DNA from 2 places in the Streptosporangium sp. NPDC006930 genome. Region 1 is predicted to be linked to the other one. Evidence: predicted binding sites of a transcription regulator. Region 1 holds the regulator's gene; the other holds the start of a gene.
The links. The regulator LexA, encoded in region 1, represses DNA repair genes until DNA is damaged. The targets are predictions, from matches to a motif close to TCGAACANNTGTTCGA.

Region 1 (15,886 bases):
CTTCGGCGAGTACTTCGGCTCGATGATCAATATGGACGACCCCCGGCACGCGAGGCTGCGCAGGATCGTCTCCAGGGCGTTCACGCCAAAGATGATCAAGCAGTTCGAGGTCGACGTCGAGGCCGCCGCCGTGCGGATCGTGGACGATCTGATCGCGAAGGGTCCCGGCTGTGACTTCGTGACCGAGGTGGCGGCGAAGCTGCCCTTGAAGATCATCTGCGACATGATGGGCATCGGCCCCGAGCACTACCAGGCGGTCTTCGACGCCACGAGCATCATCCTGTCGGGCGGCGACCCCGAGTTCATCGCCGATGTCAGCCGCGCCGCCGAGCTGCTCCTCGGCGCGGGACAGGGGCTCCAGGACCTCGTCGTCTCCCTGGCCGCCGAGGGCGGAGACAACCTCACCACCGCACTGACCAGCGCCAACATCGACGGTGAGAAGCTGACGATGCAGGAGCTCGGCTCGTTCTTCATCCTGCTGGTGGTGGCGGGCAACGAGACCACCCGCAACGCCATCTCGCACGGTCTGCACCTGTTCAGCGAGAACCCCGACCAGCGGGCACTGCTGCTCGAAGACTTCGAAGGGCGCCTGCCCGGTGCCGTCGAGGAGATCGTCCGCCTCGCCTCGCCCGTCGCCTGGATGCGCCGCAGCCTCACCCGCGACTACGAGATGAACGGCCACCTCTACCGCGAAGGTGAGAAGGTCCTGCTGTACTACTGGGCCGCCAACCGCGACGAGAGCGTCTTCACCGACCCGCACCGCTTCGACATCCAGCGCACCGAGGGCCCGCACATCGGCTTCGGCGGGCCAGGGCCGCACTTCTGCCTCGGCGCCCACCTGGCCCGCCGCGAGATCACCGTGATGTTCCGCGAGCTGTTCACCCGCCTGCCCGACATCCGTTCCGAAGGGGAGCCCGACCGTCTGCGCTCCAGCTTCATCAACGGCATCAAGCGCATGAGGTGCACCTTCTAGCCTTCCGTGACTTTCCGGCGCTCCTCGACCTTCGGGACGGGCGCGGTGCTCACCGCTCCAGCGCGCGGATCGACTTGAAGACGGTGTTGATGTCGGGGAGCAACTCCTTCTTGCTGTCCGGCACCGACATGTAGACGATCGCGGGCAGGTCGGCGCCGGTGCTCACGGCGGCCACGACCATGGTCGTCTTCGAGTCGCCCGCGGTGATCTCATACGCGGCGAGCTGGCCGGGCAGGCCGTTCACCGACAGGGTCTGCTGGGCGGTCTTGCGGGCGGTGTTTCCCTCGGGGAAGAACTTGTTGCGCCCGCTGGAGGCGACCGCGTTGATCACCGGTGCGAGGTTCTCGGGCGAGGTGTACTTCGCCTTCAAACGCGGTGAGAGGGGGCCCGACATCAGCTGGGCGAACTGGGTCTTGCCCGTGGAGTCCGCGCCCGCCGGGAGATACTGGCGGGTCGTGAAGCCGTAGCTGGCGGGCATGCCGGGACGCTGGTCCTGCCGCCAGGGGGCGCCGAGTTGGGCCAGGGTGATCCCCGCCTGCTGGTCGGTGAGCGTACCTGCCACCGGTGAGGCGTCGCCGGTGAAGCGCGGCAGACGGCCGATGGCGGCGGGCTTGGTCGACTTCTGGGTCGCCGCGGGCTTGGGGTCGGAGGGGATCTCCTCGTCGGCCGAGGCAAGCGGCCCGGCCAGGAAGGCCCAGAGCACCGCGCCGAGCAGCGCGATGGCCACGGATCCGGCGAGCGCGAAGATCCAGACCGGTCGGCCCCGCTCCCCGTCCTCCTCGTCCTCGATGGCCTGGTAGTTGTCGCCGAAGACCGTGTTCCACAACTCCTGCTGGCGCTCCGGCGGAGGCGTCTTCGGGCCGCTGATCTGACCCGCGGTGACGAACGGCTTGTTCGGGTCGGACGGGTCGCGGCTCAGGTGATGACCAGGCTGGCCAGGGTGGTTCACCTGACCAGGCTGAGGCTGACCCTGCTGGGGGCCGCCCTGTCGAGGGTCGGCTCCGGGGTGAACAGGGGGTGCTCCCAGAGCCGAGGACGCGTTGGGAGCCTCCGCGTTCGCCGCGGCCAGGGCCCACATGGCGGGGTTGTCGGGCACGCCGTAACCGCGCCGGGCGTTTTCGCCGCCGGAGTCGCCGCCGTTCTGGACACCGTTCGGGTGGCCGCCATCGGGTGAGGTGCCGCCGAAGGGGGTGGCGCCGGGGTGGGAACCCTGAGCGGTGCCGGGTAGGGCGCCGCCGGAGCGAGCGGCCGGAGCGTCACCGTTCGCCCAAGCGGGGGAGAACGTCGAGGTGGGGGCCTCGGCGAACCCCGCGTTTCCCGGGGAGGCCGGGGGCCAGGTGTCACCGCCCGCCGGAGAGGCGGGCGGCCAGGGGGCGTTCTCCGCCTGCGCCGGCGGCCACGCGTTGTTCTCCGCCGAGGGGCGACCGGAGGGCTCGTGCCCCGGTGCGGTGGCCTGCCACGTCTCCCCCGCCGCGCCGGAGCCCTGCCGCTGGGCGTTCCCCTGCGGGCCGGTCGCCTGTGCCCAGCTGTCGGCCTGCGGGTTTTGTGTGCGGCCGTCGCTGTGGGGTGGGGTGGGGGGCCAGGTGTCGTTGGGGGTGCCTGCTTGGGGCCAGCCGCCGGAGGAGTCTGCCGGGGGAGTCTGGCCCTGGTCGCCGTTGTGGGACTGGGGGGAGGTGGGCTGCGGCCATCCGTTGCCGTTCCCGGGTGGGGTCTGGTGCGGGTTGTCGGTGCCCTGCGGGCCCGATGCCTGCGTCCAGCTGTCGGCCTGTGAACCGGATCCCTGCGCCCAGCCGTCGTTGTTCTGCGGGGCTGACGCCTGTGCCCAGCTGTCGGCCTGTGAACCGGATCCTTGCGCCCAGCCGTCTGCTTGAGAGCCGGAACCCTGGGGTCGGCTGTCGGTCTGGGGAGCCGAGGCCTGTGCCCAGCCGTCTGCTTGCGGGCTGGTCGCCCGTGCCCAGCTGTCGGCCTGTGAACCGGATCCCTGCGCCCAGCCGTCGTTGTTCTGCGGGGCTGACGCCTGTGCCCAGCCGTCAGCCTGAGGTGTGGTCGCCTGTGCCCAGCCGTCGTTGTTCTGCGGGGCCGACGCCTGCGCCCATCCGTCGTTGCGCGGGCTGAAGGCATCCGGCCAGCTGCTGACCTGAGGGGTGGTCGCCTGTGCCCAGCCGTCGTTCTGCGGGGCTGAGGCTTGCGCCCAGCTGTCTGCCTGCGGGCTCTGCGGGCGACCGTCGCTCTGGGGCGGGGTGTTCTGGGACCGGCCGCCGCCGGGGATGTCGGCCTGAGGGGTGGAGGCGCGCTGTCCTCCGCCGGGTGAGGTCTGCCAGGAGGAGCCGTTGCCGCTTTGTTGTTCATCTTGCGGGAGGGGCAGCCGGGGTCCGGTGCCAAGCGAATCGTTCGACCACGAGGGCGACGGCTCGGCAGCCTCCGGCCATGCCGAAGGCAGGTGGGACTGGCTGGACTGCTCCGAGGCCATGCTTTCCTTACCTCCCGCGCGGGTGCCCGAATTAGGCGTATTGGGCATGGTCTCACGTGAGACGGGGGGGTTCGCAGGGAAACTGGAGAACGCTCCCCTGAACTGGAGTCCGGTGGGATCGGTCGGTGGATCCTGCATGGGCAGGCCGACCTCCATCGGATCCGGGCCCTGCCCCGGCTCTGCTGAATGTGCCACGGTTAGAAGAGTAAACGCGAGAGACATACGAGGTCACAACAGGCGTATAGCCATCGGGTCTCGTTGCCCCGGGGAGAACGGGAGCCTCCATTCTGCTGACCTGGCCGGATCCTGTCTCCTGTTTGCCGTGATCGGCCCTGTTTTCGCTGGCCACGAATACGCCTTGCGGGCTGCGATAGTCTTGCCCTATGCGTGCCGCGACCCTGCTTATCGGGCCGCATCGGCCTTCCCGTCCCTGAGCGCCCTGCCGATGCGGCTGCCCTCCGCGTGAGCGGGGGGTTTTTGCATTGGGCCGGACGGGTCAGACCATCCACGCAGGCATACCCCGAGGAAGATCGACGTGAGCGAGCGAGCCGACATGCAGAGCGACGAGCAGCACTATGACCCGCAGGCCCTGCAGGTCAAGTGGCAGCGCAGGTGGGAGGAACTGGATCCCTTCCGGGCCTCCGACGACCCCGCCGACCCGCGCGAGCGGCGCTACATGCTCGACATGTTCTCCTATCCCTCGGGCGACCTGCACATGGGGCACGCCGAGGTGTTCGCCCTGGGTGACGTCATCTCCCGCTACTGGGTCCAGCGCGGCTACAACGTGCTGCACCCCGTCGGCTGGGACTCCTTCGGCCTGCCCGCCGAGAACGCCGCGATCAAGCACAACGCGCACCCGGCGGAGTGGACCTACGCCAACATCGAGACCCAGGCCAACTCCTACAGGCGCTACGCGATCTCCTTCGACTGGTCCCGCCGTCTGCACACCAGCGACACCTCGTACTACAAATGGACCCAGTGGCTCTTCAACCGCTTCTTCGAGCGTGGTCTGGCCTACCGCAAGGGCGGCCTGGTCAACTGGTGCCCGAACGACCAGACCGTGCTCGCCAACGAGCAGGTCAAGGACGGCAGGTGCGAACGCTGTGGCGCCGAGATCGTCCGTCGCGAGCTGACCCAGTGGTATTTCAAGATCACTGATTACGCCGACCGGCTGCTGGACGACATGTCCCTGCTGGAAGGCGGCTGGTCCGAGCGTGTGCTGACGATGCAGCGCAACTGGATCGGCCGCTCCGAGGGTGCCGACGTCGACTTCGTGATCGAGGGCCGGGACGAGCCGGTCACCGTCTACACCACCCGTCCCGACACCCTGTACGGCGCCACCTTCTTCGTGGTCGCCCCGGACGCGCCGCTGGCCGAGGAGATCGTCACCGACGACCGGCGCGAGGCATTCGAGGCATACCGGGGCGAGGTGTCCAAGCTGTCCGACATCGACCGGCTGTCCACCGAGAAGGAGAAGACCGGCGTCTTCCTGGGCCGGCACGCGATCAACCCGGTCAACGGTGAGCGCATGCCGGTCTGGGCGGCCGACTACGTGCTGTCCGACTACGGCCACGGCGCCATCATGGCCGTGCCCGCCCACGACCAGCGCGACCTGGACTTCGCCCGTACCTTCGACCTGCCGGTACGGGTGGTCGTGCACACCGGCCTGGCCGATCCCGGCGAGACCGGTGTCGCCACCACCGGTGACGGCGCGATGGTCAACTCCGGCCCGCTGGACGGCCTGGCCAAGGCCGAGGCGATCCGGAAGATCATCGAGGTGCTGAGCGAGCGGGGCACCGGTCACTTCACGGTCAACTTCCGGCTGCGTGACTGGTTGCTGTCCCGCCAGCGCTTCTGGGGCTGCCCGATCCCGATCATCCACTGCGCCGACTGCGGCGAGGTCCCCGTCCCCGACGACCAGCTGCCCGTCACGCTGCCCGACATGCGTGGCGAGGCCCTGGCGCCCAAGGGCATCTCTCCGCTCGCCTCGGCCGAAGACTGGGTCAACGTCTCCTGCCCCAAGTGCGGCGGCCCGGCGAAGCGCGACACCGACACGATGGACACCTTCGTCGACTCCTCGTGGTACTTCCTGCGCTACGTCGACCCGGCCTACGACGAGGGGCCGTTCGACGTCGAGCGCGTGCGCAGGTGGGGTCCGATCGACCAGTACATCGGCGGCGTCGAGCACGCCGTGCTGCACCTGCTGTACGCCAGGTTCTTCACCAAGGTCCTGCACGACATGGGAATGATCGACTTCGTCGAGCCCTTCACCCGCCTGCTGAACCAGGGGCAGGTCATCAACCAGGGCAAGGCGATGTCCAAGTCGCTGGGCAACGGCGTCGACCTGGGCCAGCAGATCGACGCCCACGGTGTCGACGCGGTCAGGCTGACCGTCGTCTTCGCCGGACCTCCCGAGGACGACATCGACTGGTCCGACGTCTCCCCGGCGGCCTCGCAGAAGTTCCTCGCCCGCGCGTTCCGCGTCATGGCCGAAGCCGGCGCGGCCTCCGCGCCCGGCGTCGACGTCACCGCGGGAGACCTGAACCTGCGCAAGGTCGTCCACCACACCATCGACGAGGTCACCAAGCTGGTCGAGTCCCACCGCTTCAACGTCGCGGTGGCCCGCATGATGGAGCTGACGAGCGCAGCACGCAAGGCCATCGACTCCGGCCCCGGTGCCGCCGACCCGGCGGTCAGGGAGGCCGCCGAGACCCTAGCGGTCATGCTGTCCCTGGTCGCGCCGTACGCGGCGGAGGAGGGCTGGGAGCGGCTGGGACACGCCGCCTCGGTCGCCACCGCGGGCTGGCCGGTGGCCGACCCGGCGCTGCTGGTCCAGGAGTCGGTCACCTGCGTCGTCCAGGTCGCGGGCAAGGTGCGCGACCGGCTGGAGGTCTCCCCGGAGATCTCCGAGGCGGACCTGGAGTCGCTGGCCCTGCGGTCGGAGAAGGTTCAGCCCTTCCTCTCCGGCACGCCGCGCAAGGTGATCGTCCGCGCACCCAAGCTGGTCAACATCGTGCCGTAGTCGTCCCGCGTGCTCTCGGGCCGCTGACGACGGACGGCTGAGTGACTGTCATGGCCGCGGCCGTCCCGCGTGCTCACGGGGTCGCTACGAACTCGGGGTGCCCTTGCGAGGGCATCCCGGGGGGCGCGCGTCAGCTCGGCCGGTGTGTCCCCGTGACCACTTCAGGGGAGAATCCGCACCGCTTCAAGCGGCGGGCCTCCATCTCGGCCTCGCCGGGTGGGTTCCCGTGCCCGCCGACGAGAGATCTTCCCGGGGATGTCCCATCACCTGAGAACGCCGGATGGGGCTCGACATATGATGTCGAGCCCCATCCGGCATGTCGTTCTATGGCGTGTCGCACAGAAAGCTGGAGGCGCGTGATGCTGAGCTCGCGTGGCCACGGTGTGGCTCGGTCCGGACCCGCGTGCCGTGCGACGTTCTCGAGCGGCGATGCCTCCACGGGCCGGAGCCTGTGGAGAGCGCTGAGGAGCCTGCGTGGGACGCTCGCGTCAGAGCTTGCGGAGGACCGCGACGACCTTGCCGAGCACGGTGGCCTCGTCGCCGGGGATCGGGTCGTAGTTGGGGTTGTGCGGGACCAGCCAGACGTGGCCGTCTCTGCGCTTGAAGGTCTTGACCGTGGCTTCGCCGTCGATCATCGCGGCGACCACGTCGCCGTTGTCGGCGACCGGCTGCTGGCGCACGACCACCCAGTCACCGTTGGCGATGGCGGCCTCGATCATCGAGTCGCCGGTCACCTGGAGGAGGAAGAGCGTGCCCTCACCGACAAGCTGCCTGGGCAGGGCGAAGACGTCTTCGATGCTCTCCTCGGCGAGGATGGGGCCACCGGCGGCGATCTGACCGACGAGGGGCACATAGGCGGCGGTCGGACGGCTGACCGGAGTCTCGTCCTCACCGGAGTCGGGATCAACCCACAGCACGGGCTCGCCGGGAAGGCGTACCTCCAAGGCGCGGGGGCGGTGCGGATCACGCCGCAGGTAGCCCTTGCGCTGCAAAGCCGTCAACTGGTGCGACACGCTGGAGGTGCTGGTGAGCTGCACCGCTTCGCCGATCTCCCGCATGGACGGCGGATAGCCGCGCTGCTGCACGGAATCACGGATCACCTCAAGGATCTTCCGCTGCCTGGGGGTGAGGCCAAGGGAGTCACGCCTTCGCACCGCCAGATCGCTGGCGGCCGAACCGTTCTCGTTGTGCTGGCTCATACGAACTCCTCGCCTCCCGGTCTGTATTTAACACGTCGCACACAGCGACCATACCTCGGCCGAAGATCATACTCAAACAATTGTTCGAATGTCCTCGAAATCGGCGACGCCGTGGTGTACAACATCGTACGGGAGTTCGATCGACATCGTGTTCGATTCACCGATCTTTCTTCGACATGTGTTCGGCCAGGTCGAGGGGATGGGGGGCCACCGTGAAACCGACCGCGACGACACCACGATCCAGGATCGCGCCGAGGTCCCGGGCGGCGCAGCGATCACCGGGGGCGCCGCACCTGCGGCTCGTGCCACCCCCGAGGCCGGAGCCCGGTTCCGCGCCGGAGTCCGGGCGGAGGTCCGAGGCGAAGCAGGGGTGGGAGGCCGCCTGGGACTCGGTGCCGGGGGCGCGCCTCGGCCGCGGGCCGGGGCGAAGGTCCGGCAGGGAGCCCGAGCGGGCCTTCGAGCGTGAGCCCGGGCGGGGATCCGGCCGTGAGGCGGCGCGAGGGTCCGGCCGTGAGGCGAGGCGGGAATCCGGGCGAAAGCGGGGGCGTGCCTCGCGTGAGCCTGAGCGAAAGCCCGGCGGGGCCTCCGGGCGTGAGCCTGGGCGGAGTCCTGGCCGCGAGGCGAGGCGGTCGCTCGGGCGTGAGCGGGGGTGGAGCCCCGGCCGTGAGCGAGGACGGTGGTCCGGGCGTGATCCGGAGCGGGGAGCCGGACGCGGGGCCGGGCCGAGGAGGGCGCCGCGACCGGCGACGGCATCCTCGGTGGGCGCACGCCGGCCGGATGCCGGCCGGAAGGGGGCGACCCGGCGGCCCCTTCGGCTCACCCGCCGTGGAAGGATCGTCGTGGTGGTGTTGCTCGCACTGTTCAGCCTGGCGGTGCTCCGGGTCGGCGGGCGCATCGACATGGTCGCGGCGGACGAGCGGGCGGGCCTTGAGGGGCTGCCGCGGATCACGGTGCACGCGGACGACACGCTGTGGGAGATCGCGGACGCGCTGACGAAGGAGGCGGACACCGGCTCGACGGTGCGTCGCATCATGGACCTCAACGGGCTGTCCGGCTCGGAGGTCCGGCCGGGGGCCCGGCTCTATCTCCCCGAGGGCCTCGTCTCCGTGAGATGAGGCCGGTCCGAGCTCCGGCGATCGGGCCGGGGCTCGTGCGACCGCTACGGCGCCCGGTCGAGCTCTGTCGGGACGGTCGGCGAGAGGGGTGGGCCTCGTTTCAGCGGGGTGGGGTCGGTCGGCGGCGCGGATGGGGCGAGGGGTGTAGAGGGGGTGCGAGGGTCTCGTCTGACGGGTCGCCTGGGACGACTGTGAGGGAAGAGGCGCCCGGGGTGAGAGGGGTCTCGCGCGGGTGGCGACACGCCGGGACGTGAGGGCTGATCAGCGACTTCGTGCCGCAAGGTCGTTTCAACTTGCGTTCATGGTCGAGCACTTCTACGGTTGGACCACAACATCTAGTGGCTGCATCGCAACACTTCACCACAGCTTGTGTTTCCATTACCGCATCTCGACTATTCAAGATGTGTGCGCGGGCGTCTGGCCGTGCGTGTCGTGGGTAGGTGAGGTGGGCCGGCCGCTTCGGTAGGTCAAGGAGGCGACACGCGTGCATTGTCCGTTCTGTCGCCATCTAGACACGCGAGTCATCGACAGCCGGGCCACCGAGGACGGCGGGGCGATCCGCCGCAGGCGCACGTGCTCGGAATGCGGGCGCAGGTTCACCACGCAGGAGACCGTTCTGCTCATGGTGAGCAAGCGCAGCGGTGTGACGGAGCCGTTTTTCAGGGACAAGGTGATCGCCGGGGTCCGGCGGGCGTGCCAGGGGCGGTCCGTCAGCGAGGATTCCCTGGCGCAGCTGGGCCAGCGGGTCGAGGAGAGCATCCGGGCCACCGGATGCGCCGAGATCGCGGCCCACGAGGTCGGGCTGGCCATCCTGGGCCCGCTCCGCGAACTGGACGAGGTGGCGTACCTGCGGTTCGCCTCCGTCTATCGCGGTTTCGAGACACTGGCCGACTTCGAGGCGGAGATCGAGCGGCTCCGGGCGGAGCGCTCCACCAAGCAGGACTGATACAGACCCCGGGCGTCGGGGGTGATGCGGCGCGTTGGTGTGGTCCGATTCGAGGGTTCCACGGAGCCCCAGAAGGGGGAAGTCATGACGGAGACCGCCGGTGCGGTGACACGTGGAGGCAAGAGGCCGCGTAAGGGCCTGAAGATGAAGCGCATCTTCACCACGCCAGGTGTGCATCCCTATGACGAGCTGGTCTGGGAGCGCCGCGACGTCGTCATGACCAACTGGCGCGACGGCTCGATCAACTTCGAGCAGCGCGGTGTCGAGTTCCCCCGGTCGTGGTCGGTCAACGCCGCCAACATCGTGACCACCAAGTACTTCCGCGGGGCGGTCGGCACCCCGCAGCGGGAGTGGAGCCTCAAGCAGCTGATCGACCGGGTGGTGGGCGTCTACACGCGTACGGCGGTCGAGCACGGTTACTTCGCCACCGACGAGGACGCCGAGATCTTCGACCACGAGCTCAAGCACGCCCTGGTCAACCAGGTCTTCAGCTTCAACTCGCCCGTCTGGTTCAACGTCGGCACCGCGTCGCCGCAGCAGGTCAGCGCGTGCTTCATCCTGGCCGTCGACGACCAGATGGAGTCGATCCTCGACTGGTACAAGGAAGAGGGGGTGATCTTCAAGGGGGGTTCCGGCTCCGGCGTCAACCTCTCCAGGATCCGTTCCTCCAAGGAGTTGCTCTCCAGCGGGGGCACCGCCAGCGGCCCGGTCTCCTTCATGCGCGGCGCGGACGCCTCAGCGGGCACCATCAAGTCCGGGGGCGCCACCCGCCGCGCCGCCAAGATGGTCGTCCTCGACGTCGACCACCCCGACATCGAGGAGTTCGTCGAGACCAAGGCGCGCGAGGAGGACAAGATCCGCGCCCTCCGTGACGCCGGGTTCGACATGGACCTGGGCGGCAAGGACATCGTCTCCGTCCAGTACCAGAACGCCAACAACTCCGTGCGCGTCTCCGACGAGTTCATGCGCGCGGTGGAGAACGGTGAGGAGTTCGGCCTGCGCGCCCGCCTCACCGGCGAGGTCATCGAGAAGATCGACGCCAGAGAGCTGTTCCGCAAGATGGGCAAGGCCGCCTGGGAGTGCGCCGACCCCGGGGTCCAGTACGACGACACGATCAACGACTGGCACACCAGTCCGGAGACGGGTCGCATCACCGCCAGCAACCCCTGCTCGGAATACCTGCACCTGGACAACTCCTCGTGCAACCTGGCGAGCATCAACCTGCTGAAGTTCCTGAAGGACGACGACACCTTCGACATCGCGAACTTCGTGATGATCACCGAGCTGATCATCACCGCGATGGACGTCTCCATCACCTTCGCCGACTTCCCGACCGAGAAGATCGACCAGACCACCCGCGCCTACCGCCAGCTGGGCATCGGCTACGCCAACCTCGGCGCGCTGCTCATGGCCACCGGCCACGCCTACGACTCCGACGGCGGCCGGGCGGTCGCCGGGGCCATCACCTCGCTGATGACCGGCGTCTCCTACCGCCGCAGCGCCGAACTCGCCGCGGTCGTGGGCCCCTACGACGGCTACGCCCGCAACGCCGACGCGCACAAGCGGGTCATGCGCAAGCACAACGACGCGAACGAGGCCCTGCGCACGTTCGACGAGATCGACGGTGCCATCCACCGCGAGGCCTCCAGCCAGTGGAGCGAGTGCCTCAGGCTCGGTGAGAAGAACGGTTACCGCAACGCCCAGGCCTCGCTCCTCGCCCCGACCGGGACCATCGGCCTGATGATGGACTGCGACACCACCGGCATCGAGCCCGACCTGGCCCTGGTCAAGTTCAAGAAGCTCGTCGGCGGCGGCTCCATGCAGATCGTCAACCAGACGATTCCCCGCGCGCTGCGGCGGCTCGGCTACCAGGAGGAGCAGGTCGAGGCGATCGTCGAGTTCATCGCCGAGCACGGCCATGTCGTCGACGCCCCCGGCCTGCGGCGCGAGCACTACGAGGTGTTCGACTGCGCGATGGGTGAGCGCGCGATCGCCCCCATGGGCCACGTGCGCATGATGGCCGCGGCCCAGCCGTTCCTGTCCGGAGCCATCTCCAAGACGGTCAACCTTCCCGAGTCCGCGACGATCGAGGACATCGAGCAGGTCTACATGGAGGGCTGGAAGCTCGGCCTGAAGGCCCTGGCGGTCTACCGCGACAACTGCAAGGTCGGCCAGCCCCTCTCGGCCTCGGGCAAGAAGACCGAGGAGAAGGAGAAGCCCGCCGAGCCGGCGATCCAGGTCGTGGAGATCAGCCGCCCGACCCGCCGCCGGATGCCGAACCAGCGCCCCAGCACCACCACCCGCTTCACCGTGGGAGGTGCCAAGGGCTACATGACCGCCTCGTCCTACCCCGACGACGGCCTCGGTGAGGTCTTCCTGAAGATGTCCAAGCAGGGGTCGACCCTCGCGGGCGTCATGGACGCGTTCTCGGTGGCGATCTCCATCGGCCTGCAGTACGGGGTGCCGCTGGAGACGTACGTCGGCAAGTTCGTCAACATGCGCTTCGACCCGGCCGGTATGACCGACGACCCGGACGTCCGCATCGCCGCCTCGGTGATGGACTACATCTTCCGCCGTCTGGCCCTGGACCACCTGCCCTACGACGACCGCGCCGCCCTCGGGATCTTCTCCGCCTCCGAGCGTGCCGCCCAGCAGCGCGGTGAGGACCCGGCCCCGATCCACACCGACGAGGTCATCGCCGAGCTCGCCACCTCGGCTCCCATCGAGGAGCCGCAGTCCCGCCCCGAGGCGGCACCCGCAAAGACCTCGAGCCGCACCGGCTCCCTGGAGTCCCACCAGGGCCGCACCGCCGACGCGCCTCTCTGCATGACCTGCGGAACCAAGATGCGTCCCGCCGGCAGCTGCTACGTCTGCGAGGGTTGCGGCTCCACCAGCGGCTGCAGCTGATAATGGGCAAAGTTGCGGCAGATGCAACATTCGGTCGTATCTGCACAGTCGGATAACAGCAGGTCGTGAGGGGTGGCGAGGCCAGTGGCCTGCCACCCCCATCCCCCCTGGCCTCGATGGACTCGACCAGGAGAGCCCTTAGCAACAATGTTGCATTAGATGCAACGTCATAGGAGGGGTGCTCATGCCCCAGATTGACCACGCCGATCTGGTCGCCTTCGCTGGTGACAAGGTCAACTTGACGAAGGCCGAGGTTGATGACCAGCGGGCCCAAGTCAACAGACTCAAGGATCGAATTGAAACGAAGATTGCCATATCGCCGGGATATGGCTTCGTTAAGTCGCTTCACGCTGGCTCCGTTGCTAAAGGTACGGCTCTTCGGACTGTCAACGACCGGGACCTCGCGGTCTACGTGAAGGCGGAGCAGGCGCCGGACGAAACGCCTGCTCTCGTGAACTGGGTACGTGACCGGGTCGCGGAGGCATATTCGACCTTGTCGGACGACCAGATCGTTGCTAAGACCAACTGCGTTACCGTCACCTTCGCAACCAGCAAACTTGAAGTCGACGTCGTGCCGGTGCTCTACGAAGGTGAGCCCCATGATGTCGGCTACCTCGTCAACAAGTGCACCGGTGAGCGTCTCAAGACCAGCGTCCGTCAGCACCTGGACTTCATTCGCAGCCACAAGAAAGCCCACCCGAAGCATCTTGCGCAGCTCATCCGCTTCACGAAGTGGTGGGCCCGGCTGCAGAAGAAGCGTGATGGCGAGTTCAAGTGCAAGAGCTTCATTCTCGAACTGCTGTGGATCCACCAGGCCAACAGTGGATTGATTCTTAACGACTATCCAGTGGCGCTGGAGCAGTTCTTTGCCTTCATCGTCAACGGTGGCCTTAATGACCAGATCGCCTTCACGGACTTTCATCCGTCATCCGACCTGCCCGAGCGTGGGAACGCACCAATTCAAATTCTCGACCCTGTTAACTTCGACAATAATGTGGCCGAACATTACGGGCTTATAGAACGTGACCGGCTCGTCGCTGCGGCTCAGAAAGCATTTGATGCGATCTCGACGGCTTACTACGAGCCGACGAAGGGACAGGCGGTCGAGTTGTGGCAGGACGTCCTGGGCACTAGCTTCAAGGCGGCAGCGTGAGCAGCTACACCTACGCCGAGACTTTCACCCGCGCCCACGCACGCCGCCTCGCTGGTCGGGTCACCACCGATCTACGGCAGAGCTGGCTAATCTACGGCAGCCCGAGCAGTGACAGTCTTGACGACTACCGACTCGAACTCGAAGAGCTCCTCGTGGACGGATACGTCGACAAGTACCAATTCGGCTTCAAAAAGGACAACAGGGTCGTTTGGTCGCTGCGTTACACCGTCGGTTCGGATGGAGCACTCACTGGCGGTGCTGGTGGTGTCCCACCTGGGGTCGATGTCACGCAGGCAAGTTGGTTTAACTTCCTGACCTATTCAGCGCAGTGGCACTCGCTCGGTGACTCCGTGAAAGAGGGCGTCAAGAGCAAGCTTCCTTTCATCAGGGGCATAGGCTCACTGCCCAGTGACACTCACGGCTACTGGGAGAGCGATCGATCCTATGCTTCAGGAGGCGTCGGGTTGCAGCGAGCCGTCTTCCGGAGTTGGTCATGATCGAGGGCACCGAAGGGTTGTTCGCCCGCACAGAGGAATTTCCAAACTCGCTGGCGCAGGCCAGACTGGCCGCGCTTGTTGGGCTAGACGACTTGATCGACCGTCTTGCGGCGGATGCTGTTGCACTACTGGATCCCACGACGATCCATGCATGGAGTAAGGCCGTGCACGGCAAGGTCATCCCAGCCGTCAGCGCTCTCGAGGACCGAACCCCGCTATTCGTGTTTGCTGGCGACGTCGGGGTTGGAAAAACCGAGGTTGCCGAAGTGGTTGGTCAGGTGATCGCTACCCGAGCTGACACTGATGTGACCTTGTATCCGCTGAGCCTGACCGCCCGAGGGCGTGGTGCTGTCGGAGAGATGACCACGCTGCTAACTCGGGCCTTCGAGCGCATCAGCGCTGATTTCACCCGAGCGCGGCGAGGTGACGGAATTGCCTCCAGCCTCGGCGTCCTGCTCATCGACGAAGCTGATGCTCTAGCTCAGTCTCGTGAACTCGCCCAGATGCATCACGAGGACCGGGCAGGTGTGAACGCCCTGTTGCGTGGCATCGACGGGATGCGGACCGATCGGCTCCCCGTGCTCACGATCTTGTGCACGAATCGCCTCGACGCGCTTGACCCGGCAGTGCAACGGCGAGCTGCGGCGATTGAGGTGTTCGAACGGCCCACTCTCCTGCAACGAGTCGCGTTGCTGACTCGGCTACTGGCTGGAACCAAGTTGTCCCCCGCCGATATCCATGCCTTGGCCTCTGCTACCGGTGAGGCCACTGATCGGCTTTACGGCTATACCTACTCCGACCTGCGCCAGCGTCTTGTACCAGAAATCGTCCTTGCCGCTTACCGTCAAGGAGTCGCTGTCGATTCGGTGATTGCTCATGAGGTCCTCCTTCGAACGCCACCTACCCGGCCGTTCGGGGTTACGGCGAGGTGACGCTCCAGGCCACTCGAGCGGCCAGTGGGGCCCGGCTGCTCGGCGACGATGTTCAGCACCTCATCGTCTGGTATCACGTATTGCGCGCACAGCGCGCCGACTCCACGATCATCGAGCTTGCCGTCGAGGCATCCGATGTTGGCAACGTCGATGATTTGACCTTGCGTCGCGCTACAGGTCCCGATGAGTATTGGCAGGTTAAGGCATCTGTTGACGCTGCTAATCCGCTCACTGAAGAACTATTGTTCGATCGCCCGAAGGATAAGCCAAGTCTCTTGCAGCGGCTTTATGCGAGCTGGTTGAAGTTGCGCCCTAGGCACGAGCAACCACCAAAGGTGGTCCTGGCCACGACACGGGCAATTGATCCTTCTGACAAGGTGCTCGCACTGCGCGCCACGACCGACGCGCGCATCGTCGAGACCCTACGGCATGGAACGGGTGTACTTGCTGCAGCACGCAGTCGTTGGGCGGATCACCTCGGAGTTGACGAGGCCGGGCTTCTTGAATTTCTTGAGTGCTTCGAAATCCGCCATGCCTTGTCCGAGACAGAGTGGCGGGAGAAGGTTCAGGACGCTGCCGAGGGGGCTCGAGTCCGCGCCGACTGGACTGCGGTAGCGGTTGGTATCCAGCAGGTGCGAGACTGGGTCAAAGCGCCTCGAAAGACGTTCACCT
Region 2 (15,886 bases), on a different contig from region 1:
CGGGCCCCGAGGAGCGCGAGCACGCCGAGAGCGACCTGTCGCGCGCCCTGCGCGCCGTCGTCGACCAGGAGCGCTTCCGTGACCGGCTGGCCGACACCCCGGCCGGATCGGAGCTGATCGAGGAGCTGGACGCCGCTGTGGCGAAGGTCCTGTACTCCCGGCGGTTCTACAACAACGCGGTGAGCGTCACCCGGACGGCGCAGCGCCGCTGGCTGGCCCGCACGCTGCGGCTGGCGGGGCACACCGAGTATCCGGCCTTCTTCGAGATCGACGATGTACCCCCGAAGGCCCTGGCTGCTGAATAGGGATAAATAAGGCGCACATAAACTGGAGTATCTGACAAGTCGGACACCGGTAAGCTCTTGGCGATTCTTGACTGAGTGATCGAGTGACCGAGTGGCCGACTTGAGGAGATGAGCCGTGCGGGTGTCCCGGATGATCGCCGTCACGCTGGCGGGAGTCGCGATCCTTGCCCCGGCCGCGGCCTGTTCCTCCGACGGGCCGGCCTCGCCGGGAAGCCCCGCGGGCGCGGCAGGCGAGCCGAGCGCGGACCCGACCCCCACGCCCGAGCCGACGCACCCCTTCACCGGCCTGCCCGGCGCGGCGCGCAGGGCGGTGCTCGCGGTGAAGATCGAGAACACCTCGGCGGGCAAGCCGCAGCTCGGCCTGAAAAGCGCCGACATCGTCTACGTCGAGCAGGTCGAGGCGGGTCTCACCCGCCTGATGGCGATCTTCTCCTCGAAGATCCCGGCCAAGGTCGGCCCGGTCCGCAGCGCCCGCATCTCCGACCTGCACATCGTCCCGCAGTTCGGCAGGCCGGCCTTCGCCTACTCGGGCGCGCAGACCAAGATGCTCCCCTTCATCGCCGAGGCCCCGCTCTTCGACGTCTCCGACAGCAGGGAGCCGGGCGCTTACTTCCGCCAGCCGGGACGCTACGCCCCCTACAACCTGTTCGCCAACACCAAGGATCTGCTGGCAGGGGCGCCCAAGGCGAGCAAGGCCAAGGACGTCGGGTTCACCTTCGGCGAGGCCCCCGAGGGCGGCGTGTCGCGCAAGACGTACAGCGTGAAGTACCCGGCGGCGCGCTTCACCTTCGGCTGGTCGGAGACGGCGGGCAAGTGGCTGATCTGGCAGGACGGCAAGAAGGACATGGCGGCCGAGGGCGGCCAGCTCGGCGCGCCCACGATCGTCGTGCAGTACACCAAGACGGAGCGCTCGCAGTTTCACGACAAGAACCAGAGCTACACCCCGCTGGTGCACAGCACGGGCAAGGGCAGGGCGATCGTGCTCCGCGACGGGCAGGCGTTCAAGGCCCGCTGGTCGCGGCCGGACGAGAAGGACGGCACCGTCTTCACCACCGAGACGGGCGAGCCGATGAACTTCGCCCCGGGGCAGGTCTGGATCGTGCTCGCCTCCGCCAAACCCGTCATCCCCTGACGCGCAAGCCCTACATACTGTCCAAGAAGATCGCCCAAGGGCGACAGGGCGTCGTGTAAGGGGTCAGGCCGCCAGCGCCTACGATGGAAGACGTACTGGCCGTCCCCGGACGGCTCGTGTCCGCAGCCAGCCGTCGTGAGGTAGAAGACCGTGTCCAGCAGCACGCCCGAAGTCAGCGAGACGACCGTCACCGGAACCGCCCGGGTCAAGCGCGGCATGGCAGAGATGCTCAAGGGCGGCGTCATCATGGACGTCGTCAACGCCGAGCAAGCCAAGATCGCCGAAGATGCCGGTGCCGTCGCCGTCATGGCCCTTGAGCGGGTGCCCGCCGACATCCGCGCCCAGGGCGGCGTCTCCCGGATGAGCGACCCCGACATGATCGACGGCATCATCGCCGCCGTCTCGATCCCGGTCATGGCCAAGGCCCGCATCGGCCACTTCGTCGAGGCGCAGGTGCTCCAGTCGCTCGGCGTCGACTACATCGACGAGTCCGAGGTGCTCACCCCCGCCGACTACACCAACCACATCGACAAGTGGCAGTTCACCGTGCCCTTCGTCTGCGGTGCGACCAACCTGGGTGAGGCGCTGCGCCGCCTCACCGAGGGCGCGGCGATGATCCGCTCCAAGGGAGAGGCCGGCACCGGCGACGTCTCCAACGCCACCACCCACATGCGCAAGATCAGGGGCGAGATCAAGCGTCTGGGCTCACTGCCCGAAGACGAGCTCTACGTCGCGGCCAAGGAGCTCCAGGCGCCGTACGAGCTGGTCGCCGAGGTCGCCAGGACCGGCAAGCTGCCGGTCGTGCTGTTCACCGCCGGCGGCATCGCCACCCCGGCCGACGCGGCGATGATGATGCAGCTCGGCGCCGAGGGCGTGTTCGTCGGCTCGGGCATCTTCAAGTCCGGCAACCCCGCCGAGCGTGCCTCTGCGATCGTCAAGGCCACCACCTTCCACGACGACCCCGATGTCATCGCGAAGGTCTCCCGGGGGCTGGGCGAGGCGATGGTCGGCATCAACGTCGACGACATCCCGGCCCCGCACCGGCTGGCCGAGCGCGGCTGGTAGGGCTTTCAGAGCTTTCAGGGCTTTCTTCGGGGGGCAGGGAGCCTTCGGGAAGCCCGATGAGACTCCGGGAAAAGGGCGATCTCCGTCATGGGGGTCGCCCTTCCTCCGCAGGGGGCCGATCTCGTGGTCACGTGCTCCGCGATCCCGCCCCGAGGAGCACGGCGCCGCCGCCGGGGAACGGGGCCGGGCCGTCACGGCCCGGATTTCCGAGCCGAACCGGAGCACGAACCGGTTTGGGGCCGTCCGAGGGGTGGCCATACGCTGAAGGGGCACTCCAGCCGCAGCGGGAAGGACCATCGGTGACCATCGTCCCCACGATCGGCGTGTTCGCGCTGCAAGGAGACGTGCGCGAGCACATTCGCTCCCTGGAGGCGGTGGGCGCGAGAGCGGTCACCGTACGGCGCCCCCGCGAGCTGGAGGCGGTCGACGGCCTCGTCATCCCCGGCGGGGAGTCCACCACGATGTGGAAACTCGCAGAGACCTTCGAACTGCTCGAACCACTTCGGATGCGGATCAAGGCGGGGATGCCCGCCTACGGCTCCTGCGCCGGGATGATCATGCTGGCCGACCGGATCGAGGGCGGGATCGAAGGCCAGCAGACGATCGGGGGCATCGACATGGTCGTCCGCCGCAACGCCTTCGGCCGCCAGGTCGACTCCTTCGAGGCCGACATCGACTTCGCCGGTCGCGGCACCACGCGGGCCGTCTTCATCCGCGCCCCCTGGGTGGAATCCGTGGGTTCGGAGGTCGAAGTGCTGGCGCTGGCCGAACCTGGGGATAGGATCGTCGCGGTCCGTCAAGGACCGTTGCTCGCCACGTCCTTCCACCCGGAACTTACCGGGGATGTCGGTGTGCATTCATATTTCGCTGAGATGGTGAGGGAGCTCTAGGCGATGTCCGGCCACTCCAAATGGGCGACGACGAAGCACAAGAAGGCCGCGCTCGATTCCAAGCGCGGCAAGCTGTTCGCCAAGCTCATCAAGAACATCGAGGTCGCGGCTCGGACGGGCGGACCCGATCCGGACGGCAACCCGACGCTGTACGACGCCATCACCAAGGCGCGCAAGAGTTCGGTCCCGATCGACAACATCGAGCGTGCCCGTAAGCGCGGCGGTGGTCTCGAGGCCGGCGGCGCCGACTGGCAGACCATCATGTACGAGGGTTACGCCCCCGGCGGTGTCGCGGTGCTGATCGAGTGCCTCACCGACAACCGCAACCGCGCCGCCTCCGAGGTCCGCGTCGCGCTGACCCGCAACGGCGGCTCGCTGGCCGACCCCGGCTCGGTGTCCTACATGTTCAACCGCAAGGGCGTCGTGCTCGTCCCCAAGGGCGAGCTGGCCGAGGACGACGTGCTGGTCGCGGTCCTCGACGCGGGCGCCGAGGAGGTCAACGACCTGGGCGACCAGTTCGAGGTCGTCTCGGAGGCCACCGACCTCGTCCCGGTCCGCAAGGCCCTGCAGGAGGCCGGGATCGACTACGACTCGGCCGAGTCCAGCTTCATGCCGACGCTGAACGTCCCGCTGGACGAGGAGGGCGCCCGCAAGGTCTTCAGGCTGATCGACGCCCTTGAGGACAGCGACGACGTGCAGAACGTCTGGGCCAACTTCGACGTCTCCGACGAGGTCATGGAGAAGCTCGACGCGTAGTCCGAGATTTCGGACCTCGCACTGCTCGTGAGGTTTGTCCGCGTGGTCCAGGGCAGATCACGCGGACAATGGGCAATCCTGACCTCATCTTCGCCGTGGCGGGCGTTGCCGCGCTGCTCGCGGCCACACTGCCGCGACTTCTCAACCGCCGCCCCTTCTCGCTGCCCCTCGCCTGCCTGCTGGTCGGCCTGGTCCTCTACGCCCTGCCCCTGGAACTGCCCGATCCCGATCCGGTGGTCCATCGGACACTGGTCGAGCACGTCACCGAGATCTGCGTGCTGGTCTCGCTCATGGGCGCGGGGCTGGCCATCAACCGTCCCTTCGGGCGGCGCGGCTGGTCCTCGACCTGGCGCCTGCTCGGGTGGACGCTCCCGCTCACCGTCCTCGCCGTGGCCGCCGCCGCGTACGGCCTGCTCGGCTGGCCCCTCGCGGCGGCGTTGCTGCTGGGCGCGGTCCTCGCGCCGACCGACCCGGTGCTCGCCTCCGACGTGCAGGTCGGCGAGCCCGTCGACTCGGAGAAGGCCGACGACGAGGTCCGCTTCGCCCTCACCTCCGAGGCGGGCCTCAACGACGGCCTGGCCTTCCCTCTGGTGTACGCCGCCATCGCGCTGGCCGTCAGCGGGGGGACCGACTGGATCGGCGAGTGGGCGCTGGTGGACCTGCTCTACCGGTGCGTCGCGGGCGTGGTGTGCGGCCTGCTGATCGGCAAAGGGCTGGGGCGGCTGTTCTTCCGTGCCGAGAAGCCCGACCTGCGGCTGGCCGAGCACCGCGACGGCTTCGTGGCGCTGGCCGCGACGTTCCTGGCCTACGGCCTCACCGAGCTGGTGCACGGGTACGGCTTCATCGCGGTGTTCGTGACCGCCTGCGCCATCAGGGCGGCCGAGCGCAGCCACGGCTACAACGGGGTGCTGCACGGCTTCATAGAGCAGATCGAGCGGCTGTTCACCGCCTGGCTGCTCCTGCTGCTCGGAGGCTTCGTCGCGGTGGGAGGCCTGTCCGCGCTCACCTGGCGGGGCGCCGCGGTCGGCCTGTTGCTGCTGCTCGTCATCCGGCCGCTGCTCGGGTGGCTCTCCATGCTGAGAGGCAGGGCGGGGCCGCGCGAGCGCGCCGTGGCGGCGTTCTTCGGTGTCCGCGGCATCGGCTCGTTGTTCTACCTCGCCTACGCCCTCGGCCAGGCCGACTTCGGCGTACCCGCCGAGGAGATCTGGGCCGTGGTCGCCTTCACCGCGGTGGCCTCCCTGGTGATCCACGGAATCTCGGCCTCGCCGGTGATGAACCGCCTGGACCTGCTGCGCGACAGGGCAGGGAACGACCGTGACGCCGAACCCGCCACCCAGCACCTGTGAGACGGATCCCCTGGAGCCGGTGAGCCGGCGCCCGCCGCTCCGCCTTCCGACGGGCCGTGGGAGAGCGGTGCGCGGGATGCTCTCACGCGGTAGAGTCTGCCACCGAACAGATGTTCGGCGAGCGGAGGCGTGTCGGTGCGATTGCCCGAGTTGCGGGTGATGGGGGTTGATCCGGGGCTCACCCGATGCGGGCTCGGCGCCGTCGAGGGGCGGCCCGGCGCACCGCTGAGCCTGATCGGAGTGGGGGTCGTCCGCACCCCCGCCGACGACGAGATCGGCGCCCGGCTGGTGGCGATCGAGGCGGGCATCGAGCAGTGGCTCGACGAGGTCCGGCCCGACGCGGTGGCCGTGGAGCGGGTCTTCGCCCAGCACAACCTCAGGACCGTGATGGGCACCGCCCAGGCCTCCGCCGTGGCGATCCTGTGCGCCTCCCGCAGGGGCCTGCCGGTCGCGCTGCACACGCCGTCCGAGGTCAAGGCCGCCATCACCGGCAGCGGCACGGCGGACAAGCGGCAGGTCGGCACGATGGTGACCCGCCTGCTGCGGCTGGACGCGATGCCCAAGCCCGCCGACGCCGCCGACGCGCTCGCCCTCGCGATCTGCCACGTGTGGCGGGGCGGGGCACAGAGCAGGCTGGCCGAGGCCGCCGCGAAGGCCGCCAGTGGTCCCGGCACGACCCCCGCCGCCTACTTCCGAGGTCGTGGCAGGGCCGGACACCCGAGAGGAACCGCGAAGTGATCGCCTCGGTGCGAGGACAGGTGACCGCGATCGCGCCCGACGGTGCGGTCGTCGAGGTCGGCGGGGTGGGAGTCCTCGTGCACTGCACGCCGGGCACCCTGGCGACGCTCAGGACGGGGGAGGAGACCAGGCTGGCCACCTCGCTGGTGGTCCGCGAGGAGTCGCTCACGCTGTTCGGCTTCGCCACCGAGGACGAGCGCGGCACCTTCGAGATGCTGCAGACGGCGAGCGGGGTCGGCCCCAAGGTCGCCCTCGCGATGCTGGCCGTGCACACTCCCAACGCGCTCCGGGTGGCCGTGGCCTCCGCCGACGTCAAGGCGCTGACCAGGGTTCCCGGGGTGGGGCCGAAGGGTGCCCAGCGGATCATCGTCGACCTCAAGAACAAGCTCGGCACTCCCGAGGAGGCCGTCAGCGCCGCACTCGACGGCAGGGCCGTCGCGCCCGCCTGGCGGGGGCAGGTCCACTCGGGGCTGGTCGGTCTGGGCTACTCGGCGCGAGACGCCGACGAGGCGGTCGCCACCGTCGAGCCCCAGGCCGACGCCGAGATGGCCGAGGGCCGCACCCCTCAGGTGGCGCCCCTGCTCAAGGCCGCCCTTCGCGCACTGAGCGTGCGATGAGGGGTGCGGGTGGTTCCGCCGTACGGCGGGACGAGGGAGGGGTGTCGTGAGTTCCGACCGTGATCTGGTGTCGCCGGACGCCGAGGGCGACGAGAGATATATCGAGGCGGCTCTGCGGCCCAAGCGGCTGGAGGAGTTCATCGGCCAGGCACGGGTGCGCGAGCAGCTGTCGCTGGTGTTGCAGAGCGCGTTGCGACGCAACAGGCCGCCGGATCACGTGCTGATGAGCGGCGGCCCCGGACTGGGCAAGACGACCCTCTCCATGATCATCGCGACCGAGCTCTCCGTACCCATCCGGATCACCTCCGGCCCCGCGCTGGAGCGGGCCGGCGACCTCGCGGCGATCCTGTCGACCCTCTCGGAGGGCGAGGTCCTTTTCATCGACGAGATCCATCGCATGGCGAGGCCCGCCGAGGAGATGCTCTACCTCGCGATGGAGGACTTCCGCGTCGACATCGTGGTGGGCAAGGGGCCGGGGGCGACCGCGATCCCACTGGAGATCGCCCCGTTCACCCTGGTCGGCGCCACCACCCGGGCCGGCATGCTCCCCGCGCCGCTGCGCGACCGCTTCGGTTTCGTCGCGCACATGGACTTCTACGGGGTCGCCGAGCTGGAGGAGGTGTTGCACCGCTCCTCGCGCCTGCTGGGCGTCGCGCTCCCCGGCGACGCCGCCCGCGAGATCGCCGGCCGTTCCCGGGGCACCCCCCGCATCGCCAACCGTCTGCTGCGCCGGGTCCGCGACTTCGCCGAGGTACGCGCCGAGGGTGTGGTCACCCGGGATGTCGCCTCCGCCGCGCTCAACCTCTACGAGGTCGACGCCGAAGGGCTCGACCGGCTCGACCGGGCGGTGCTCGGAGCACTGCTGCGCAAGTTCGGCGGCGGGCCGGTGGGGCTGTCGACGCTGGCGGTGGCCGTGGGGGAGGAGCCCGAGACGGTCGAGGTGGTCGCCGAGCCGTTCCTGGTGCGGCAGGGACTCCTCGCCCGCACCCCCCGCGGCCGGGTCGCGACCGCCGCGGCCTGGACCCACCTGGGTCTGGTTCCCCCGCCCGACGCCTTCGGTGCCTCGTTTCTCATCGATCTTGAGGATGATCCCGGGCAAATCTAACGTTGAGAGTCGGTAGGGAAGTCGTACGGGGTTGATCACAGAACGATGACAACTGTATCGAAATGGGAACTTCCCTGCGAGCCGAATCGTGACTTCGTTGCCGCGCTCTTAACAGCTCGCCTAAACTCCGAGCCTTGGCTGGCTGTGTAGGCTGACGTGCTGAGCGGCGTGGTCGTATGTGACGTCCGGTTTCCGCCGGTCAATCTTCAAGAAAAGGAGCGGCCCTGTGGGCGGCAACTATTCGAGCCTGATCATGATCGCTCTCATGGTCGTGGTGTTCTACTTCCTGCTTATCCGGCCGCAGCGCAAGCGGCAGCAGGAGCAGGTCAAAATGCAGAACAGTCTCACACCGGGCACCGGTGTCATGACCACGACGGGTCTCTTCGGGACCGTGGTGGCCATCGACAACGAGGACGTGATCCTGGAGATCGCCCCCGGTGTGGAGACTCGCTGGGTCAAGGCGGCGATCGGCCGTGTCCTGGTTCCCGTTGACGACGCGGAGGAGGAGAATGTCAAGGCTGCCGACCGCGATTTCGCGGAGACGGCGGAACAGCAGGGTGCAGACCACGACACGACGAGCAAGAAGCCGTGAGTAGCCTCACCTCCCACCCCCTATAACCGAAAGAACTGACGACCAGTGGCCCGACCGACTAGCGGCCAGAGCAGACCGGGGCGCATGCTCCTGGTGCTTCTGGCGATCATTCTCGCCATGGGCGGGACGATGCTCCTCAACAAGGCGTACACGCCGGAGTATGGCCTCGACCTCGCCGGCGGCACGACCGTGACGCTCCAGCCCATCACGCCGAACGGGGGCGCTCCCTCACAGGAGAGCCTCGACCTCGCCGTGAACATCATCCGTGAGCGGGTGAACGGCAGCGGCATCTCCGACGCCGAGGTCGCCAAATCCGGTGACAACATCGTCATCTCCGTTCCCGGAGCAGGCCAGGAGGAAGTCGTCAAGCTGGTCGGCACCACCGCGGAGCTGAGGTTCCGCCAAGTGCTGGCGATCGGGGCCGGGTCACCTCCGCCCCCGGGGCAGCTCTCCACCGAGGCGCCGACGCCGACGCCGTCTCCTTCGAGCACCGAATCCGGGCGTAAGGGGTCCAAGGAGCCCAAGCCCGCCGAGTCGGTGACTCCGAAGCCCGACGCGACCGCCGCGCCCGACACGGGCGCCTCTCCGGCCGGTCGCGCCCTGTCGTCGGCACTCACCAACCCGAGCCCCGGCGCCACCGCCGCGCCCTCCGCCGAGCCGAGCGGTGACAAGTCCGCCAAGCCGGACGCGAGTGCCGCGCCCGAGACCAGCGCCGTGCCGACGGCTCCGCCGACGGCGGCCGACGACCCGATGGCGGGCGTCGACCCCACCGGGATCGACCCGGAGGCGCTCAAACAGTTCCAGGCGCTCGACTGCGCCAAGGACGCGGGCCGCGGTGCCCAGGACGCGCCGGACAAGCAGTACGTGGGCTGCAGCCAGGACGGCGGCACCAAGTTCGTGCTGGAGAAGGCGGCCGTCACCGGCACCTCGATCGACACCGCGTCCTCCGGCGTCGACCAGACCACCGGTGAGTGGCTCGTCCAGCTCTCCTTCAAGGGCCAGGGCCCCGACCAGTGGTCGAAGGTCACCACCACCGCCTTCAACTCGCAGGCCCCCCGCAACCAGGTCGCCATGGTCCTCGACGGTGTGATCATCTCCGCGCCCGTCATCCAGGAGCCCATCACCGGCGGCCGGGCGCAGATCTCCGGCAGCTTCAACCAGGTGACGGCCGACGAGCTGGCCAACCAGCTCAAGTACGGCGCGCTGCCGCTGAAGTTCGAGAAGAGCTCCATCGAGGAGGTCTCCTCCACGCTGGGCGCCGACCAGCTGCGCGGCGGCCTCATCGCGGGCGCGATCGGCCTCCTGCTGGTCGTGATCTACTCGATGCTCTACTACCGGGGTCTGGGCGTCGTGTCGGTGCTGAGCCTCCTGGTGGCCACGATCCTGACCTACCAGTCCGTCGTGCTGCTCGGCGTCTTCGCGGGCTTCCGCCTCTCGCTGCCGCACGTCATCGGACTGATCGTCTCGATCGGTATCACCGCGGACTCGTTCATCGTCTACTTCGAACGCATCCGCGACGAGATGAAGGAGGGCCGGCGCTCGCTGCGTACGGCCATCGAGGTCGCCTGGGTTCGCGCCCGGCGGACGATCCTCATCGCCGACGCCGTCATGTTCATCGCCGCCGTGGTGCTCTACTTCCTGGCGGTCGGAGGCGTGGCCGGCTTCGCCTTCGCCATGGGCCTGACCACGCTCATCGACATCGCGGTGGTGTTCATGTTCACCAAGCCGTTCGTCGCGATGCTGGCCAAGCTGAAGTTCTTCGCCAAGGGGCACAAGCTCTCCGGGCTCGACGCCGAGCGCATGAGCGAGACCACCGTCGCACCCAAGACCGTTCCGCAGGAGGCCTGATGTCCGGCATCGCGCGCCGGCTGTACCGGGGCGAAATCGACGTCGACTTCGTCGGCCGCCAGAAGCTCTGGTACTCCCTTTCCGCAATCCTGCTGCTGGTCTCCATCGCCGGTCTGGTCGTCAACGGCCTCAACCTGGGCGTGGAGTTCAAGGGCGGGTCCGTCTTCTCCTTCAAGGCCCCGACCGCCAACATCGAGCAGGTGCGCGCCACGTTCACCGAGGCCGGTGCGCACCAGATCATCGCGCAGACGACCCAGAACGGCTGGCGGGTCACCACCGAGAGCCTCCCGGCCGACCAGGTCACCGCGGTGCAGAAGGCGGTGGCCACCGAGTTCAAGATGCCGGCGGACCAGGTCAACCTGCAGGTCATCGGCGCCTCGTGGGGCGGTCAGGTGGCCAACAAGGCCATCATCGGGCTGATCGTCTTCATGTTGGCGATCATCCTGTACCTGACGATGGCCTTCGAGTGGAAGATGGCGCTGGCCGCCGTCGTGGCGCTGCTGCACGACCTGGTGATCACCGCCGGTGTCTACGCCTGGTCCAACTTCGAGGTCACCCCGGCGACCCTGCTGGGCTTCCTCACGATCCTCGGATACTCGCTGTACGACGCCGTCGTCGTCTTCGACATGATCAAGGAGGTCACCGCCAAGCTCGGCACGAACTCCAAGCTGACCTACACCGAGGCCGCCAACAACGCGCTGAACCACACGCTGATCCGGTCGCTGAACACCACCCTGGTGGCGATCCTGCCGGTCGCGGCGATCCTCTTCATCGGCACCACGCTCTTCGGTGCCGGAACGTTGAAGGACCTGTCGCTGGCCCTGTTCGTCGGCATGCTCGTCGGCACCTACTCCTCGCTGTGCGTCGCGACACCGCTGCTGGTCACGCTCAAGGAGCGCGAGCCGCGCTACCAGGCGCTCGCCCGCAGGATCGCCTCCCGCGGGGGGAGTTCCGGGATCAAGACGGTGCGTCAGCCGGTCGCCGCCGGGGCCTCCAACGGCGCCGCCACGGTCGTCGGCGGAGCCGACTCCGCCGGCGGCAAGCGGAAGAAGAAGTAAGTACGGGCACGTCCGCGCCTCCGCTCCCCTCGCAGGGAGCGGAGGCGTTTTCCTTACCCTCCAGCCCCTTCGGCTCTTCCCGGACCTTGCGACACTCGCGGTCAGAGCCCTTCCGACACGACACCCTCCGGACACCGCCGGGCCGCCCCGGTGTCCTCCGCCCCGACACCTCCACAGGAGCGCCGCCCATGACCGAACTGAGCAGCCTGATCCTCGACCGTATCCGCGACGTGCCCGACTACCCGCAGCCCGGGGTGCTGTTCAAGGACATCACCCCCCTGCTCGGCGACCCGGTGGCGTTCACCGCGGTGATCGAGGAACTGGCCGGGCTGTACGAGGTGGACAAGATCGTCGGCATCGAGGCGCGGGGTTTCATCCTGGCGGCCCCGGTCGCCGTCCGGGCGGGCGCGGGCTTCGTCCCGGTACGGAAGAAAGGCAAACTGCCCTCCGAGACGCTTGAGGCGTCCTACGATCTGGAGTACGGCTCCGCCGTCATCGAGGTCCACCGGGACGCCTTCGCACCCCAGGAGCGCGTTCTCATCGTCGACGACGTGCTCGCCACGGGAGGTACGGCGTGCGCGACGGTGGAGCTGGTCCGCAGGGCGGGCGCCGACGTCGTCGCCATCGCCGTGCTCATGGAGCTGGCCTTCCTCAAGGGCCGGGAGCGTCTGACCGACGTGGAGTTGCACTCCCTCGTCGTCGTCTGATCGCCCCCGCGAACGAAAGCACACAACCTGGTCTGGATACACTGTAGGGATCTGGACTCGAACGTAAGGAGTCTGAGTGCCCCGCGATGTGGTCGTCCCCGACGTGACCGCCGACGGTGGCGGTCCCGAGACGGCCGTCCCAGCAGGCGATGCCGGCTCCGCCGTGTCCGGAGCCGCTGAGGAGAAGCCGGCGGTAAGGCGAAGGCTCGCACGTCTTGGGGGGCAATGGGGTGGCGGTATGAATCCGGTCCTGGAGCCGCTGTTTCGTACGGTCCGCGCGACCCACCCGAAGGCGGACCTGCGGCTCATCGAGCGCTCCTACGACGTGGCGGCCTACCATCACCGCGACCAGAAGCGCAAGAGCGGTGATCCGTACATCACCCACCCGCTGGCGGTGGCCACGATCCTGGCCGAGCTCGGCACCGACGACGAGACGCTGTGCGCGGCGCTGCTGCACGACACCGTCGAGGACACCGCCTACAGCCTGGACGAGCTGCGTTCGGACTTCGGCGACAACATCGCGCTGCTGGTCGACGGCGTCACCAAGCTCGACAAGGTCAAGTTCGGTGCCGCGGCCGAGGCCGAGACCGTGCGCAAGATGGTCGTGGCGATGTCGCGCGACATCCGGGTGCTGGTGATCAAGCTCGCCGACCGGCTGCACAACATGCGCACCATGCGTTACCTGCCCGAGCACAAGCGGCACCAGAAGTCGCGGGAGACTCTGGAGATCTTCGCGCCGCTCGCCCACCGGCTGGGCATGAACACCATCAAGTGGGAGCTGGAGGACCTCGCGTTCGCCATGCTCTACCCCAAGCGGTACGACGAGATCGCCCGGATGGTGTCGGAGCGGGCCCCGCGCAGGGACCTGTTCCTGCAGGAGGTCATCGAGAAGGTCTCCGGTGACCTGCGCGACGCCAAGATCCGCGCGGCCGTCAAGGGACGCCCCAAGCACTACTACTCCGTCTACCAGAAGATGATCGCCAGGGACGTCGCCTTCGACGACATCTACGACCTGGTGGGCATCCGGGTGCTGGTCGACTCGGTCCGCGACTGCTACGCGGCGCTCGGCACGATCCACGCGCGATGGAACCCGGTCCCCGGCCGGTTCAAGGACTACATCGCGATGCCCAAGTTCAACATGTACCAGTCGTTGCACACCACGGTCATCGGCCCCGAGGGCAAGCCGGTGGAGTTGCAGATCCGCACCCACGGCATGCACCACAGGGCCGAGTACGGCGTGGCGGCGCACTGGAAGTACAAGGAGGACATGACCATCTCGGGGCCTCCCGGGGCGAAGCTGAAGCCCGCCAGCGACATGGCATGGCTGCGCCAGCTTCTCGACTGGCAGAAGGAGACCGCCGACCCGGGAGAGTTCCTGGAGTCGCTCAGGTTCGACCTGTCGGTCTCGGAGGTCTACGTCTTCACCCCCAGGGGCCAGGTCATCGCCCTGCCGGAGAACGCGACGCCCGTCGACTTCGCCTACGCCGTGCACACGGAGGTCGGCCACCGCTGCATCGGGGCGAGGGTCAACGGTCGCCTGGTGCCCCTGGAGTCACGCCTGGGCAACGGCGACACCGTGGAGATCTTCACCTCCAAGTCGCCGGACGCGGGCCCTTCGCGCGACTGGCTGAAGTTCGTCAAGTCCGGCCGGGCCCGCAACAAGATCCGGCAGTGGTTCTCCAAGGAGCGCCGCGAGACCGCGATCGAGGCGGGCAAGGAGGCGATCGGCCGCGCGATGCGCAAGCAGGGCCTGCCGTTGCAGCGCCTGATGTCCGGAGAGTCCCTCCTGGCCCTCGCCAGGGACCTGCGCTACCCGGACGTCTCCGCGCTCTACGCGGCCGTCGGTGAGGGCCACGTGGCCGCGCAGACGGTCGTGCAGAAGCTCGTGACGTCCATCGGGGGCGTGGAGGGTGCCGAGGACGACATCGCCGAGACCTCCGTACCGACCAAGCTGCGCGGGCGCCCTCGCGGCAGCGGCGGCGCGGGTGTGGTCGTCGCGGGCGACTCCGACGTCTGGGTGCGTCTCTCACGATGTTGCACGCCCGTACCCGGTGACGAGATCGTCGGCTTCGTCACCCGCGGGCACGGCGTGTCGGTGCACCGCACCAACTGTCCGAACATGGACCAGCTCCAGTCCGAGCCCGACCGCCTGGTCGAGGTCGCCTGGTCCGCCGCCGACGACTCGGTGTTCCTGGTCGCGCTGCAGGTCGAGGCGCTCGACCGGCCCCGCCTGCTCTCCGACGTGACCCGCACCCTCTCCGACCAGCACGTCAACATCCTGTCGGCGTCGGTGACGACCTCCAGGGACAGGGTGGCGATCAGCAAGTTCACCTTCGAGATGGGCGACCCCAAGCACCTGGGCCACGTCCTGAAGGCCGTCCGCAACATCCAGGGTGTCTACGACGTCTACCGGGTCAGCGGCGCCAGTTCCTGAGGTTCTCCCGCTCCGTCCCCTGTCTCCTCTCGGATCGCCTCATGAGGTGGGGGCAGATTCCCCACGCGCGCCGCCTCGTGGGATATGGCCTGAAAAGGGGCGCCTGCGGCGCCCCAGGCGGCCTCACGGGGCATGGGATCCGAGAACCGGGCAACAGGCCCGCTTTGTCCCTTGCGGCCCTCTCAGGCCGCCTCATGGAGTGTGGCCGCAGACTCGACGACTCCGGTCCCTCGAAACCGTCTCGTCCGTCTTACGGCCGGCTCGGCGTGCCCCGCCCGCCACAGGCGGCGGGGCCGCGGGGAGCACTCCCTGGTGGGAGTGCTCCCCGCGGCCCCGTGGGACGCGTCAGCCGGTGAGGGCGCCGGGTGTCAGGAGAACTCGGCGAGCGTGCGCTCCGCCTCCGTCAGCCAGGAACGGCGGGCGGCCAGAGCCTCCTCGGCGTCCTTGACGTCCTTGTCCTTACCCGCGTCCCTCGCCTTGACCAGACGGCTCTCCAGCTGCGCGATCGACTTGCGCAGCTGGTCGACCGTGTTCTGGGCACGAGCCCTTGCCTCGGGGTTGGAGCGCTTCCACTCCGTCTCCTCGGCCTTGCGGACCGCCTCGTCGATCTTGCGCAGGCCACCCTCCAGGCGGTCACGCTGCTCGCGCGGAACCGGGCCCGCGGCCTCCCAGCGCTCCAGGAGGTTGCGCAGGGCGCCCCGGGCGGCGCGGGCGTCGGTGACCGGAAGGATCTTCTCCGCCTCGACCAGGAGCTGCTCCTTGATCTCGGCGTTGGCCGCCAGCGAGGCGTCGCGTTCGGCGAAGACGGCCGAACGCGCCTGGAAGAACTGGTCCTGGGCACCCTTGAAGCGGCCCCAGAGCTCGTCCTCGACCTCGCGGGAGGCCCTGCCCGCGCTCTTCCACTCCTGCATCAGCTCTCGGTAGGCCGACGCGGTGGCGCCCCAGTCGGTGGACGAGGCCAGTGTCTCGGCCTCGGCCACGATGCGCTCCTTGGTGGAACGCACGCCCTCGCGCTGCTCGTCCAGCCCCGCGAAGTATGCCTTGCGCCGCTTGGCGAAGGCCGTGCGGGCCGCCGACAGGCGCTTCCACAACGCCGCCTCGGTCACCCGGTCGATGCGTTCGGCGGCCTTCCACTCCTCGATCAGCTGGCGCAGCCGCTCACCACCGGTCTTCCAGTGGGTCGTGTCCTCGGCGATGCGCTCGGCCTCGGCGACGATCCGTTCCTTGATGCCCTTGGCCTCGGCCCTGGCCACGTCGCGAGCCGCCTTGACCTCCTCACGGCGCTGGGCGACC

Region 2: the regulator LexA is predicted to act here: its motif matches at 5,597-5,612, upstream of ruvC (crossover junction endodeoxyribonuclease RuvC).

The regions. Positions count from the first base shown of each region.
Region 1 covers NZ_JBEYID010000025.1:69,762-85,647, forward strand. The annotation lists gene ABZ664_RS32895 (cytochrome P450) at 1-973, shown strand, start outside; gene ABZ664_RS32900 (hypothetical protein) at 1,023-3,443, opposite strand; gene leuS (leucine--tRNA ligase) at 3,997-6,465, shown strand; gene lexA (transcriptional repressor LexA) at 6,954-7,664, opposite strand; gene ABZ664_RS32915 (LysM peptidoglycan-binding domain-containing protein) at 8,504-8,779, shown strand; gene nrdR (transcriptional regulator NrdR) at 9,264-9,725, shown strand; gene ABZ664_RS32925 (vitamin B12-dependent ribonucleotide reductase) at 9,810-12,632, shown strand; gene ABZ664_RS32930 (CBASS oligonucleotide cyclase) at 12,817-13,785, shown strand; gene ABZ664_RS32935 (hypothetical protein) at 13,782-14,282, shown strand; gene ABZ664_RS32940 (AAA family ATPase) at 14,279-15,214, shown strand; gene ABZ664_RS32945 (SAVED domain-containing protein) at 15,211-15,886, shown strand, end outside.
Region 2 covers NZ_JBEYID010000023.1:38,988-54,873, reverse strand. The annotation lists gene ABZ664_RS31530 (hypothetical protein) at 1-305, shown strand, start outside; gene ABZ664_RS31525 (DUF3048 domain-containing protein) at 421-1,437, shown strand; gene pdxS (pyridoxal 5'-phosphate synthase lyase subunit PdxS) at 1,588-2,502, shown strand; gene pdxT (pyridoxal 5'-phosphate synthase glutaminase subunit PdxT) at 2,802-3,392, shown strand; gene ABZ664_RS31510 (YebC/PmpR family DNA-binding transcriptional regulator) at 3,396-4,148, shown strand; gene ABZ664_RS31505 (cation:proton antiporter) at 4,217-5,494, shown strand; gene ruvC (crossover junction endodeoxyribonuclease RuvC) at 5,645-6,232, shown strand; gene ruvA (Holliday junction branch migration protein RuvA) at 6,229-6,849, shown strand; gene ruvB (Holliday junction branch migration DNA helicase RuvB) at 6,896-7,954, shown strand; gene yajC (preprotein translocase subunit YajC) at 8,181-8,546, shown strand; gene secD (protein translocase subunit SecD) at 8,631-10,394, shown strand; gene secF (protein translocase subunit SecF) at 10,394-11,452, shown strand; gene ABZ664_RS31470 (adenine phosphoribosyltransferase) at 11,641-12,159, shown strand; gene ABZ664_RS31465 (bifunctional (p)ppGpp synthetase/guanosine-3',5'-bis(diphosphate) 3'-pyrophosphohydrolase) at 12,398-14,593, shown strand; gene ABZ664_RS31460 (DUF349 domain-containing protein) at 14,962-15,886, opposite strand, start outside.